DNA from 2 places in the Pseudomonas sp. 15C genome. Region 2 is predicted to be linked to the other one. Evidence: riboswitches for the same ligand, from Rfam matches in the RefSeq annotation. Region 2 holds a riboswitch; the other holds the start of a gene.
What was found. Region 2 has a riboswitch for cobalamin ahead of ACYYKW_RS18855 (ABC transporter substrate-binding protein). Riboswitches for the same ligand answer to the same signal wherever they lie in the genome.
Positions count from the first base shown of each region.

Region 1 (7,539 bases), on a different contig from region 2:
GCGGCCAGGCCGACGTGACCTTGAAGGAAGGCATCGAGCGCACGCTGCTCGAGCGCATCCCTGAGCTCAAGGGCGTGCGCGACGTGACCGACCACACGCAGAAAGAAAACGCCTACTACTAAGGCGTTCGCTGCGAATATGAAAAACGGCGCCCCGTGAGCGCCGTTTTTTTATGCCCCCGCTTTACCCAGGGTGGGAGCGAGCCTGCTCGCGAAGAGGCCATCAAGGGCGATAAAGATGCGCATGCCCCGCCCGATACAACGACGACTCGCTGAACACCTCACTCCCCAGCACCCGCCCGACCAGAATCAATGCCGTACGCCGAAAGCCTTTCGCTGCAACCTTGTCCGCAATGTCCGCAAGCGTGCCCACCACCCAATCCTGATCCGGCCACGTCGCCCGGTGAATCACCGCAATCGGACAATCCGCACCGTAATGCGGCAACAACTCCACAAGAATCTTCTCCAGATGATTGACCCCCAGGTGAATCGCCATGGTTGCACCATGTCGGGCCAGATTGCCCAGTTCTTCGCCCGCCGGCATCGCAGTCTTGTCGGCATAGCGAGTCAGAATCACGCTTTGCGACACATCCGGCAGGGTGAGTTCGGCTCCGAGCAGCGCCGCACAGGCGGCGGTGGCCGTCACGCCCGGAATGATCTCGAACGGGATACCAAGCTCACGCAGATAACGAATCTGCTCACCGATCGCGCCGTACAGGCTCGGATCACCGGAATGTACCCGTGCGACGTCATGGCCGTCGGCATGCGCGGTCTTGATCAGCTCGATGATCTGCTCAAGGTGCAGCTCGGCACTGTTGACCACGGTTTGCGCCTGGTGCCCCTCGAGCACTGCGGCGGGTACCAGTGAACCGGCATAGATGATCACCGGACAGTGGCGGATCAACCGTTGGCCTTTGACAGTGATCAATTCCGGGTCGCCGGGGCCGGCGCCGATGAAATAAACGGTCATCGTTGGATCCTTGGAGAAGAGGCGCGACAACGCTTCAGATGAAGATTGTTCATGATGGATGGCGGCGATTATCAGGATTTACGCGGCGCCGGCCAACGCCAGAGTGGCTTGAGCGTATTTTTGTCGGCTGATCAGCAGCTTTGCCGGCGCCTGCAGGAGTTGTTCGGCAAGCGCCAGCGCTGCGCTTTCCGCCACGCCGTAGCAGCCGGTGCGTTCGTAAGCGATTTGCGACTGGTGGCTGAGCATTGACTGGTAACCGGCCAATTCCTCGCTGCTGAAGTACAGCAGGGGCAAGGCCAGTTGTACGGCCAGTTCTTGCAGGCCCGGTTCGTCGCGCTTCAAATCGATGCTGGCCAGGGCCTTGATTGACTTGAGCTCGATGCGGTGCGCCTGCAAGGCCTGGTCGAGCAACGCGCGCAGCGTGCTGGTCGGACAGCCGCGTTGGCAGCCGAGGCCGACCACCAGCGTGGACGCCGCGCGGTCATCGCTCATGCGTGGTAGTGACCGTCGCTGTTGCGGCGGAACAACCAGGCGCTGATCAGGCCCAGGGCCAGCCAGAACGCCACGTTGGTCAACTGCGAAGCGATCTTGAACTGGCTTTCCAGCGCCTCGGGCGCGAGCATTGAATGCACCAGCGGCTGCGGCGCGCCGATCACATGCGGCACGGCGAGAATCGCTACACCGAGCAGCTTCATCAGCCAGTGCCGGCTGAAGGCGATCAGCGACAGGCCGACGGCGGTCGAGGCCGCAGTGCCGATCCACCACATCTGCCGCGACGCCAGATCAGCCGCAGCGGTGCCCGGCAATTCCGGCGGCAGGCCCAGCGTTGGCGCCAGCACGAACGTCGCGTAACCGGCCAGACCCCAGAGCAAGCCTTGCGCGGTGGAGCGCGGCGCTCTCAATGTATACAGGCCGGCAAGCATCAGGGCGAAACCGACCGCCACCACCAGATTGCCACCGGTGGTCGAAACCACGCGCTGCCAGCCGTTTTCCGGCTCCCAGGCTTCGCCGTCATGGCTGTGCGCCGCGGTGCCGGCCGCGTGTTCGTGGACTGCGGCGACCGGCTCGGATTTTTCATAGGTTTCCGCCTGAAGAATCAGCGGCGAGACCCAGAAGCTTTGCAGCAGCGTGAGGAGCAGGGCGGCCAGCAGGCCAGTGAAACCTGCGGTTTGCGCAATTCGCTTGATCATGTCGAGAGGTCTCAGTGGCACGGAAACGCAGCGCTGTGGCGGGTGTCGTGGGCCGCGTTGTGCACCGCTTCGATATGCGAGAAACCGGCGAAATACACCAGGCCCGCGCCGAGAATCGAGGCGAAGGCGGCGGCAATCAGGCGTTGGCTCAGGGTGGTGGTGCTGGCGATTTTATCCGTGTTGCTGCCGGTGCTGCTGATGATCGACATGGCGCTTCCCTATAGTGTAAGGGGCAGTCGAACGCATGCGGACCCTGCGTGACGGACACGCAGAGGTACGAACAGCGCCCGCCCACCGCGGGTTTGTTATGTCCAGTGACGCCGATAGCGCACTGTGTGTTGCGGGCCGGTCTCCGGGCTCGCGAGGGGTTGGCGCCTGGCCGACCTGCAAGCGTCACCTTCCCATGCCGGGTTGGCACAGTGGTTTTGACGCTTCGCTCGCTTACCGTTGCGGGGGCAGCACCGGACTGACATGGCTCTGAGTAAAGCACATGATTCACCGGTTTCCCGTTTCACCCTGTGAAGGGCACCCGTAACAAGGCGTACAGGAGAGCATGCGGGTGGGTTTGAGTCAATTTCGGGCAGTAGTGAATATCCACGAAACCAAAGCATTGACCCATCATCAACCCATGCGTAGCCTTGCGCCTTCGAGGTTCTTCGGCATCTGTCGAAGCTAAGAAGGGAACGCGGTCAAAGCCGCGGCTGCCCCCGCAACTGTGAACGGTGATGTTCGCTGCAACGCCACTGCCAGCTCGGTCCACGAGCCCGCGGGAAGGCGCAGCGAATGCCAGGCCCGGCGCCTGAACACTGTCAGCCAGGAGACCTGCCTCGTCACAGATTCTCACTTTCAACCGGGCGGGGTGATCCGGTGGCGAATACTTCCGGCGCGCCTGCGCGTGGCCGGTCCTCGTCCCGTATGCCCGCCGCTTGCCAAAGGGCATACCGATGAAAACACTGGCCAAACTCCCCGTCACCATCGTCACCGGTTTCCTCGGTTCGGGCAAAACCACCTTGCTGCGGCACATGCTCGACAATGCTCAGGGCCGGCGCATTGCGGTGATCGTCAACGAGTTTGGCGAGCTGGGCATCGACGGCGAAATCCTCAAGCAGTGCACCATCGGCTGCACCGAAGAAGAAGCCAGCGGCCGCGTTTACGAACTGGCCAACGGCTGCCTGTGCTGCACCGTGCAGGAAGAATTCTTCCCGGTGATGCGCGAACTGGTCGCGCGTCGCGGCGATCTCGATCACATCCTCATCGAAACCTCGGGCCTGGCCTTGCCCAAGCCGTTGGTGCAAGCCTTCCAGTGGCCGGAAATCCGCAGCGCCTGCACCGTTGATGCGGTGATCACTGTGGTCGACAGCCCGGCCGTGGCCGCCGGCACCTTTGCCGCGTTCCCGGATCAGGTCGATGCCCAGCGCAAGCTTGACCCGAACCTCGATCACGAGTCACCGCTGCACGAACTGTTCGCCGACCAACTGGCCAGCGCCGATCTGGTGATCCTCAATAAAGCCGACCAGACCAGTCCAGAAGATCTGGCGCGCGTGCGCGCTGAAGTCGCCGAAGAGTTGCCACCTGCGGTAAAAATCATTGAAGCGAGCAACGGCCGTCTGCCGCTGGACGTGCTGATCGGCCTCGGTGCCGGTTCCGAAGAACACATCGACAGCCGTCACAGTCACCACGACCATCACCACGACGGTGATGACGATCACGATGACCACGATCACGACGCCTTCGACTCGATCTCCATCGAACTGCCGCAAGCCGACGAAAGCCTGCTGCTCGACGCGCTGACGCAACTGGTGGTGCAACACGGCATCCTGCGCGTGAAAGGCTTCGCCGCGATTCCGAACAAGCCGATGCGCTTGCTGATTCAAGGCGTAGGTACGCGCTTCGACAAGCATTTTGACCGTCAGTGGGGCGCCGACGAAGCGCGCGTAACGCGTCTGGTGTTGATCGGCCAGGAATTGGATGCAGCGCAGCTCGAAGCGCAACTGCGCGCCGCGCTCAGCGTTTAAGTCATGCACCTGCTCAGGACCCAGCCCGGCGGTTTCGTCTCGGATGACAACATTGCCGACCTTGGCCAGACGCCCGCCGAGTTGGTGATCCTGTGCAGCGGCGATTCCAGCCTTGCGCTGCTCGCCGAAGCGGCGCAGCAGTTGCCGCAGGACTACCCGAGCCTGCGCCTGGCCAACCCGATGCAGGTGCAGAATCACGCCTCGGTCGATCTGTACGTCGATGAAGTGTTGCGCCACGCCAAGCTGATTCTGATTTCGCTGCATGGCGGCATCGCCTATTGGCGGTATGGCGTCGAGCGCCTGGTGGAATTGTCCGAGCGCGGCGTGCAAGTGATTCTGGTGCCGGGCGACGATCGCCCCGACCCGGAACTCAGCGACTTGAGCACCGTCAGCGCGGTGGACCGTGACCGTCTCTGGCAGTTCTTGCGTCAGGGTGGACTGGGCAACGCGCTGGATTTTTTCCGCTGCCTGGGCAATCGCTGGTTCGCCCGCGATTACCCGTGGGGCGAGCCGCAAACCTTGCCGCGTACAGCGATTTACCACCCGACCAAAACTACTGCTGCCCTGAGTGACTGGCAAGCTGAATGGCTGCCCGCACAACCGGTCGCGGCGCTGCTGTTTTACCGCTCGCACCTGCAAGCAGCCAACACTGGGTTCATCGATGTGTTTTGCCAGCGCATGCAAGCTGCGGGGCTCAATCCTTTGCCCATCGCCGTGGCCAGCCTGAAAGAACCCGGCTGCCTGACGGTGGTCGAGGATTGGCTGGACGAAGTCGAGGCCGGGGTGATCCTCAATACCACCGGTTTTGCCCAGTCCAGTCCCGAAGCGCCGCACCTGCGACCGTTTCGCCGCAATATCCCGGTGATCCAGGCGATCTGCGCCCAGGACAACGAGCCCGGCTGGCGCGACAGCGAGCAAGGCCTGGGCCCGCGCGATCTGGCCATGCACATAGCCTTGCCGGAACTTGACGGGCGCATCATCAGTCGGCCGATCAGCTTCAAGGATCTGGCCTGGCGCAGCGAGCGCAGCCAATCGGATGTGGTGTGCTATCGCGCGCAACCCGAGCGCATGGATTTTGTTGCTGAACTGGCGCGGCGCTGGACTGCTCTGGCGCGGGTACCGAACAGCGAAAAGCGCATCGCGCTGATTCTCGCCAACTACCCGACCCGCGACGGGCGCATCGGCAACGGTGTCGGCCTCGACACGCCAGCGGCAGCGCTGAATATCCTGCGTGCGTTGCAGGCTGAGGGCTATCCGGTTTCGGCCGATTTGCCAGGCAGCGGCAGCGAGTTGATCCAGCAATTGCTCGGCGGCGTCAGCAATGACCTCGACACGATTGACCTGCGCCCATGCCAGCAAAGCCTGGCGATGGACGCTTATATGGCGATGTTCGATGCATTGCCTGAATCCAACCGCGCCGCTGTGATCGCCCGTTGGGGCGCGCCGCACAACGACCCGATGTGCCGCGACGGACGCATGATGATCGCCGGGCTGCGTTTCGGTCTGACCTTCGTCGGCATTCAGCCAGCGCGTGGTTATCAGGTCGACCCGAGTGCGGTTTATCACGACCCGGACCTGGTCCCGCCGCACGCTTATCTGGCGTTCTATTTCTGGCTGCGCAACACCTATGGCGCGCACGGGGTGATCCATGTCGGCAAGCACGGCAACCTTGAATGGCTGCCGGGCAAAGGTGTCGGCCTCTCGGAAAACTGCTGGCCGGACGCGCTGCTCGGGCCGCTGCCGAATATCTATCCGTTCATTGTCAATGACCCGGGCGAGGGCGCCCAGGCCAAACGGCGTACGCAAGCGGTAATCATCGACCACCTGATGCCGCCGCTGACCCGCGCGGAAACCTACGGGCCGTTGCGCAATCTCGAACTGCTCGCCGACGAGTATTACGAAGCGCAGTTGCTCGACCCGCGCCGCGCCCGGGAATTGCAACGCGACATTCTGCAACTGGTGCGCGATACGCAGATCGACCGCGAGCTGCAACTCGACGCCGCGCTGGACAGTGACGCCGACGCGGCGATCTGGTTGCCGCGTCTGGATACGTATCTGTGTGATTTGAAGGAGTCGCAGATTCGCGATGGCCTGCATATCTTCGGCGAGTCGCCGAGCGGGCGTTTGCGCATCGATACCTTGCTGGCCTTGCTGCGGATTCCGCGCGGGGATGGCAAGGGCGCGCAATCAAGCCTGCTGCGCGCGGTGGCAAAAGCGTTTGAACTAGGTTTCGATCCACTGGATTGCGCTCTGGCCGAGCCGTGGGAGGGACCGCGTCCAAGCGAACTGCAAACCGTCACCGACGAAGTCTGGCGCACCGCCGGCGACACCCGCGAACGCCTCGAATTGTTCGCCACCGAGCTGATCTCCGAATCCCTGCATATCCCTTGTAGGCCTTCGCCTGCTCGCGATAGCAGTGGATCAGCCAACATCAAATCAACTGACACACCGCCATCGCGAGCAGGCTCACTCCTACAGGAATCGGGGTGGGCTGAAGTCGGGTTAATCATTGATAATTTGCGCGAAGTCATCGCACCACGCCTCGACGCCTGCGGCCCGGCAGAAATGCGCGGTCTGCTCGACGCCCTCAGTGGCCGTTTCGTCCCCGCCGGCCCGAGCGGCGCGCCCAGTCGCGGGCGCCTCGACGTGCTGCCGACCGGGCGCAATTTCTATTCGGTGGATGTGCGCAACCTGCCGACCACCACCGCGTGGCGTATCGGTTTTCAGTCAGCGACGCTGATTCTCGAACGGCATCTGCAGGATCACGGCGACCATTTGCGTCAGCTCGGCCTGTCGGTCTGGGGCACCGCAACCATGCGCACCGGCGGTGACGACATTGCCCAGGCCATGGCGCTGATGGGCGTACGGCCGGTGTGGGCCACCGGTAGTCAGCGTGTCGATGATTTCGAGATTCTGCCGCTGAGCCTGCTCGACCGCCCGCGCGTCGATGTGACGTTGCGCGTTTCGGGATTTTTCCGCGATGCGTTTGCCAACCTGATTCGCTTGTTCGACGCTGCGGTGCAAGCGGTCGCGGCGCTGGACGAGCCGGACGACCTCAATCCGCTGGCGGCCAAAGTGCGCGCCGAGCGCGAGACGCTGCGTCAGTCCGGCGTCGACGAGGACACCGCGCGGCGCCAGGCCGGCTGGCGTATCTTCGGCGCCAAACCCGGTGCTTACGGCGCTGGCGTGCAGGGCGCTGTCGACGGTCGCCTGTGGCAGAGCCGCGAAGACCTCGCCGAGGTTTATCTGAACTGGGGCGCTTACGCGTATGGCGGCGCCGACGAGGGGACCGCTGCACGCGAGCAGTTCGTCCAACGTCTGAGTCAGGTGCAGGCGGTGCTGCAGAATCAGGACAATCGCGAGCA
Region 1 is NZ_JBUDGD010000013.1:50,273-57,811, reverse strand. It holds gene nfuA (Fe-S biogenesis protein NfuA) at 1-122, shown strand, start outside; gene cobM (precorrin-4 C(11)-methyltransferase) at 223-969, opposite strand; gene ACYYKW_RS09795 (cobalamin biosynthesis protein) at 1,048-1,461, opposite strand; gene ACYYKW_RS09790 (CbtA family protein) at 1,458-2,159, opposite strand; gene ACYYKW_RS09785 (CbtB domain-containing protein) at 2,171-2,368, opposite strand; cobalamin riboswitch at 2,486-2,707, opposite strand; cobalamin riboswitch at 2,792-3,003, shown strand; gene cobW (cobalamin biosynthesis protein CobW) at 3,104-4,174, shown strand; gene cobN (cobaltochelatase subunit CobN) at 4,178-7,539, shown strand, end outside.
Region 1: it holds a riboswitch for cobalamin, as region 2 does, so the genes downstream of both, cobW (cobalamin biosynthesis protein CobW) here and ACYYKW_RS18855 (ABC transporter substrate-binding protein) in region 2, are expected to answer to the same signal.

Region 2 (7,539 bases):
GTCACGAGTGAAAACGCAAAATCTGCTCACCATCAAACGGATCAGTCAAATACCGCCCCCGAACCCCAAACGTCTCCAACAAACGCTGCGGCGTCAGCACTTCCAGCGGCTTGCCCAGCGCCACCAACTCCCCCCGCTCAAGCACCGCCAGACGATCACACTTGAGCGCCTGGTTCAGATCATGCAGCGCAATCAACGTAGTCACCGGCAACGCTTTCACAACACTGAGAATCGTCAACTGATGCTGAATATCGAGATGGTTGGCCGGCTCATCCAGCAACAGAATCTGCGGCCGCTGCGCCAGTGCACGGGCAATGTGCACCCGTTGTCTCTCACCCCCCGACAGGCTGCGCCAGACGCGCTGACGCAAGTGCACCGCATCGACATCCACCAGCGCCTGCTCAACGATGGCAGCGTCCGCAGCCGACCACGGTTGCAACGCCGACAACCAAGGCGTACGCCCCAGCGCCACCGCATCGAACACGCGAATGCCGTCATCGGTGTCAGCCTGTTGCTCGACCACCGCAAGCGTCTGCGCAACGCTGCGGCGCGCCATTTTGCTCAGGCGCTGACCGTCGAGCAGTACCTCGCCAGCGCTCGGCTCGCGCAGGCCGGCCAACAGCTTCAACAAGGTCGATTTACCCGCACCATTCGGCCCGACAATGCCCAGGGTTTCGCCGCGTTGCACCTGCAGGCTGACAGCCTTCAGCAACTCGGCGCCGCGCACCTTGAAACTCAAGTCTGAGCAACTCAATACCGCGTTCATCGCGCCGACCTCCGGCCCACCAGAATCAGCGCAAACACCGGCGCGCCGACCAGCGCGGTGATCACCCCGACCGGAATCACCTGCCCCTTGATCAGGGTGCGCGACAACACATCGGCGGCAATCAGAAACACCGCGCCGCCCAAGGCACTCGCCGGCAGCAATCGAGCATGCCCGGTGCCGAGCAACAACCGCGCCGCATGGGGGATCACCAGGCCGACAAAACCGATCGAACCGACAATCGAGACCATCACGGCCGTGACCAGCGCCGCGCAACCGATCAGCAGAATCTGCACGCGGCGCACCGGTATGCCGAGCGACGCCGCCGAATCCGCGCCAAAGGTAAACGCATCCAGCGCCCGCCGATGCCACAGGCACACGACCAGCCCGAGCAGGGCCACCGGCACCGCCAGCCACACCGACGGCCAGCGCACCCCGCCGAGGTTGCCGAGCAGCCAGAACATGATCCCGCGGGCCTGCTCGGAACTCGCCGAGCGAGTAATCAGGAATGCGGTCAGCGCATTGAACAATTGCGAGCCGGCAATCCCGGCCAGAATGATCTGCCCGGTACCGTTGGCCGAACCACTGACCCGTGCCAGCAGAATCACCAGCACGAATGCCGTCACCGCACCGGCAAACGCGCCGGCCGACAGCGACACCAGCCCGGCACCCACGCCAAGCAAGGCGACCATTACCGCGCCAGTCGAGGCCCCGGCGGAGATGCCCAGCAGATAAGGATCGGCCAACGGATTGCGCAACAGCGACTGCAAGATCACCCCGCACGTTGCCAGCCCGGCGCCGCAGGCAGCGGCGACCAGTGCGCGGGTCAGGCGGTAATTCCAGACGATGCCTTCATCGATCGGGTCGAGCACATAACCGGCGCCCCACAGCTTGTTGGCCAGCACTTGCAGCACCACGCCCGGCTCGATCGAAGTCTCACCGATCGCCACGCCGCCGATAAGCGCAACCGATAGCGTCAGCAGTACCAGCAGCGAACGGATCAGGCGTCTGCTCATGGCGCCAGGTCGTAGGCATTGATGGCGGCGGCCAGTTGCGCCAGGCCGTCGAAGGTGCGCAGGCTGGCCTGCATGGCCATGGCATCGAGGATGATGATGCGGTTGTGTTTCACCGCGTCCATGTTGCGCGTCACCGGGTCGCTGCGCAGGAACGCGAGTTTCTTCTGATAGTCGTCAGCCGGGAAACGCCGACGATCCATGCGCGCGATGACCAGGAAAGTCGGGTTGGCTTTGGCAATGGTTTCCCAACCCACGGTCGGCCATTCTTCATCCGACTCGACCACATTGCGCACACCCAGGGTGCTCAGCATGAAATCCGGAACGCCTTTGTGCCCGGCCACAAACGGCTCGATGTCCATCTCGGCGCTGGAAAACCAGACCACAGCGCTGACATCCTTGCGCTGCTGGGTTTTCGCCGTGGCGATCGACTGCGCGAGGCTGGCCTTGAGTCGTTCGTTGAGCCGTTCGCCACGCGCCTGCACATCGAAAACCTGCGCCAGTTGGCTCACGCCTTTGTAGATGCTGTCGATGCGAAACGGCGCCAGCCGCGTGCCATCGGAGCCGACGAGGTTGTCCTTGGCTTCGCAATCGGAGGGCAGCAGGTAGGTCGGAATCTTCAACTCATGAAACTGCTCGCGGGTGCCGACCGCACCTTGCGGGCCGACCATCCATTCCAGCTCCACGGCGACCAGTTCCGGGCGCTTGCCGATCACCGCTTCGAAGCTCGGTTCGTTATCAGCGAGGCGCTCTATCTTTTCGTTCTGCGCCTTGTATTGGGGCAGCACGTCGTTGAACCACAGCGAAGTGCCAACGACTTTGTCGCTCAGACCCAGGGCATAGAGCATTTCCGTGCCGGCCTGGCCGATGGTGATCGTGCGTGCCGGGGCGTGCTGAAACGTCAGGCTGCTGCCGCAGTTCTCGATCGTCAGCGGATAAACCGTGGGCGCCGCTTGCGCCAAGGCACAGAGGCCCAGACTGGTGAACAGGGTGGCAATACGGGGCAGCAGCATGGGGCAGTCTCCAATGGAACCGTACGGGGAGGGCGGGTACGGTTTGGAAACACACCATCAAGCGCCATCAGGAAATAACGCAAGGCCGGTCATCACGCGAAAAACGCGCACGGCACGATGTCCTTCCCGGACACCCCGCCGGTTAGTAGTCATTGTGCCGGCAGGTCTCCTGACTGATGCGTCATCGCCTGGCTCCGGCCTTCCCGGGGGTTACCCAGTGGCAGTCGAGGAGCAGGCTCGGCACCTACAGTTGCGGGGGCAGTTCCGATCGATGCTGAACAAGCACCTCGGATTCCCTATTAATCCCATGCGGAAACCGGCGGCGGCATGGTAGACGATTTGGGGGGATGAGGGGGAGATGAATCTTTTGAAAAGCCCCTCACCCTAACCCTCCCGAAACGTCGGACCGCCCGTAGGGAGAGGGGACTGACCGCGGTGTTTGGGCGACATATGGCCACACCGAGTACCGAGCTGAACACAAATTCAGAAGCTAACGAAGATCGGCTCCCTCTCCAGGGGGAGAGGGCTGGGGTGAGGGGCGGGGCCACCACAAGTCCAAAGCCGACCGCATGCCTCTAGCCACCCGCCTGCAGATCCTGAAAAAAACAAACGTCACAACCCGGATTTGCAATCCGCGAACCCCCAACGCTAATATACGATCCATATACATTCCGTATCGGATTACCTCCATGGGCATCGTAAAAATTTCCGAAGACATGCACGAAAACCTGCGCATCTCCAGCAATGCACTCAGCCGCTCGATCAACGCGCAGGCCGAGCACTGGATGCGCATCGGCATGCTCGCCGAGTTGCACCCCAACCTCGACCACAGCGCGATCTGCCGTTTGCTGATCCGCGCCGAGCAGAATGGCGGGCTCGACCTGCACCAACTGACACAGGAAGTCGCCCTCGCATGAGAAACCAGATCAAGCTCAACACCCCGGCCGAGATCGAAAAATCCCGCGCGGCCGGCAGACTGGCTGCCGAAGTGCTGGCCATGCTGGTACCCCACGTCAAGGCCGGGGTGACCACCGATGAACTGGATCGGCTGTGCAACGACTACATCGTCAACGTACAGAAAGCCGTTCCGGCCAACGTCGGTTATCACGGCTTCCCGAAAACCGTCTGCGCCTCGGTCAACGACGTGGTCTGCCACGGCATTCCTTCTGCTACTCCGCTGAAGGATGGCGATATCCTCAACCTCGACATCGCCGTGATCAAGGACGGCTGGTTCGGCGACACCAGCCGCATGTACGTGGTCGGTGAGGCCACGCCTGAAGCGCAACATCTGATCAAGACCACCTATGACGCCATGTGCGCAGGTATTCGCGCGGTCAAACCGGGCGCCACGCTGGGCGATATCGGTTACGCGATTCAGAGCCTCGCCGAAAAGGAAGGCTTCAGCGTGGTGCGCGAGTATTGCGGCCATGGCATCGGCAAGATCTACCACGATGAACCGCAGATTCTGCATTACGGCTTTCCCAATCAAGGGATGAAGCTCAAGGCGGGAATGATTTTTACCGTCGAACCGATGCTCAACGCCGGCAAACGCCACGTGAAGAACATGCCCGATGGCTGGACGGTGCTGACCAAGGATGGCTCGCTGTCGGCGCAGTGGGAGCACATGGTGGCGGTGACGGAGACCGGGTTTGAAGTGCTGACGGCGTGGCCGGATCAGATCGAGGGGTATGCGGCTATCAGTTGATACTGCGTTTGGCGGTCAGAATTCGTGAAATCCAACGCATAAAAAACGCCGCTTGAACAAGCGGCGTTTTCTTTTGGCCGTTACTTCAGATCGAACCGATCCAGGTTCATGACCTTCGTCCAGGCCTTGACGAAGTCATTGACGAACTGCTGTTGTGCATCCGCACTGGCATACACCTCGGCCAGCGCGCGCAACTGCGCATTGGAACCGAACACCAGATCCACCCGGGTTGCGGTCCATTTCGGCGCGCCGGTCTTGCGGTCCCGTCCTTCGAATTCATCAGCATCGCGCGTCGTCGGTTGCCACTCCACGCCCATGTCCAACAGGTTCGTGAAAAAGTCATTGCTCAGCGCTTCGGGTTTATCGGTGAAGACACCATGCCGGGTCTGCCCGACGTTGGTATTCAACACCCGCAGGCCGCCGAGCAGTACGGTCATTTCCGGGGCGGTGAGGGTCAGCAGTTGCGCCTTGTCGATCAGCAGGGTTTCAGCCGCGACGGTGTATTTGCCTTTGCTGTAGTTGCGGAAACCGTCGGCAATCGGTTCAAGGAAGCCGAACGATTCGACATCGGTCTGCTCCTGCGAGGCATCCACGCGCCCGGGCGAGAACGGCACGCTCACTGAATGACCAGCGTTCTGTGCGGCTTGCTCGACCCCGGCATTGCCGGCCAGCACGATCAGGTCCGCCAGCGAGATTTTCTTGCCAGTGCTTGCGCCATTGAATTCGCTCTGAATGCCCTCCAGGGTTTGCAGCACATGGGCCAGTTGCTCTGGCTGGTTGGCTTGCCAGAACTTCTGTGGTGCCAGACGCAAACGCCCGCCGTTGGCACCGCCACGTTTGTCCGAGCCGCGGAAGGTCGAGGCCGCCGCCCACGCCGTTGAGACCAGTTGCGCAACCGACAGGCCTGAGGCGAGGATTTTGCTTTTCAGCGCGGCGGCGTCGCTGTCGTCAATCAACGCATGGCTGACGTCCGGCAACGGGTCTTGCCAGAGCAATTCTTCGTTGGGCAATTCCGGGCCGAGGTAGCGTGACAGCGGGCCCATGTCGCGGTGGATCAGTTTGTACCAGGCGCGGGCGAAGGCGTCGCCCAATTGCTCGGGATTGGCCAGGAAGCGTCGCGAGATCTGCTCGTAAGCCGGGTCGAACCGTAGCGCCAGATCAGAGGTGAGCATGGTCGGCGAGAGCTTTTTGCTCGGGTCATGGGCATGCGGAACCGTGCCGGCGCCGGCGCCGTTTTTCGGTTGCCACTGATGCGCCCCGGCCGGGCTCTTGGTCAGTTCCCACTCGAAGCCGAACAGGTTTTCCAGGTAGTTGTTGCTCCAGCGGGTGGGCGTGGAGGTCCAGGTCACCTCCAGACCACTGGTGATGGTGTCTGCGCCCTTGCCGGTGCCGAAGGCATTTTTCCAGCCCAGGCCTTGCTGTTCGAGGCCGGCCGCTTCCGGTTCAGGGCCGACGTTGTCGGCCGGGCCGGCACCGTGGGTCTTGCCGAACGCGTGGCCGCCCGCAATCAGCGCCACGGTTTCTTCATCGTTCATGGCCATGCGGCCGAAGGTTTCGCGTATGTCTTTGGCCGAGGCGACCGGGTCCGGGTTGCCCTCGGGACCTTCCGGGTTCACATAAATCAGGCCCATCTGCACCGCAGCGAGCGGGTTCTCCAGATTGCGCTCGCCCTGATCGGTGCGGCTTTCTTCCTTGCCGTGCAGATCCGGTTCGGCTACCAGCGTACCGTCACCGGGTTCCTGTACCGGGCCGTTGCTCTTGCCGTAACGATTGTCACCGCCCAGCCATTCGGTTTCCGACCCCCAGTACACGTCTTCATCCGGTTCCCAGACATCGGCGCGACCACCGGAAAAACCAAAGGTCTTGAAGCCCATGGATTCCAGCGCGACGTTGCCGGTGAGCACGATCAGATCGGCCCAGGAAATGTTGCGGCCGTATTTCTGCTTGATCGGCCAGAGCAGGCGGCGGGCCTTGTCGAGGCTGACGTTGTCCGGCCAACTGTTGAGCGGGGCGAACCGTTGCTGACCGGAGCCGGCGCCACCGCGACCATCGGCTGTCCGGTAGGTGCCGGCGCTGTGCCAGGCCATGCGCACGAAGAGCGGGCCATAGTGACCGAAGTCCGCCGGCCACCAGTCCTGAGAATCGGTCATCAATGCGCTGATATCTTGCTTCAGCGCCTGAAAATCCAGGCTATTGAACGCCTTGGCATAGTCGAAGTCCTGGCCCAGCGGGTCAGACTTGGGCGAGTGCTGACTGAGGATTTTCAGGTTCAGTTGATTCGGCCACCAGTCTCGGTTGGTCGTGCCGCCACCGGCGGCATGGTTGAACGGGCATTTCGATTCGCTTGCCATGTTCGAGTCCCTATCAGGTCTGCTGCGGCCGGCTGGTGCCGACTTCGGACTTGTAAGGCTAGACCCGACTTGGCAAACCAGCTAATAGCGCAGGTATTGCGCGCCGATAGGCAAACTCTCTCAGCGCCGCGCTGCTTCGGGTCAGCGGGATCAGCTCGATTGCGCCGTGTCGTCATCGGGCACATCGTCGAGAATGTCCTCTTGCCCCGGCAGTTCAGTGATCACGCTGAAGTCACTGACTTCCACCGCGCCTTGCCCGTAACCGAGCAAATGAAACGAAAACGCCTTGCGCTGTTGCGGGTTTTCAAAGCTGAAGTCCATTTCCAGCGGCTGATCCGCCGTTGCGACCATTTCCGCCGGTAAGCCCAGCTGCACGTCCTGTTCGAACTCCTTGGCCTTGAGTTGTATGTACGCCGCTTGCTGCGGGTCGACCGCGCGCACGGTCAGGCGGACGCGAGTGTGCGAGCCCTTGGGCATTTCCAGGTACTGCGCACCGATCAGGTTGTCGGCCCAGTCATCCTTGATCTGCGCTTGCAGCGGGATGATGTTGTTGCTGCCGAACTGGTAGCGATGATTGAGCGGTGTGCGCAGCAGCGACAGGTCCAGGGCATTGGCGCGGGCGGCGATCTGCCGGGCCGGATGACCGCTGTAGCGACCCTTGTAAATGGCGCTGTCGGCGATGAAACCAGCGCTT
Region 2 is NZ_JBUDGD010000039.1:45,632-53,170, reverse strand. It holds gene ACYYKW_RS18865 (ABC transporter ATP-binding protein) at 2-766, opposite strand; gene ACYYKW_RS18860 (FecCD family ABC transporter permease) at 763-1,779, opposite strand; gene ACYYKW_RS18855 (ABC transporter substrate-binding protein) at 1,776-2,789, opposite strand; cobalamin riboswitch at 2,932-3,125, opposite strand; partial or broken gene ACYYKW_RS18850 (ParD-like family protein) at 3,338-3,706, shown strand; gene map (type I methionyl aminopeptidase) at 3,703-4,494, shown strand; gene katG (catalase/peroxidase HPI) at 4,575-6,845, opposite strand; gene ACYYKW_RS18835 (LTA synthase family protein) at 6,996-7,539, opposite strand, start outside.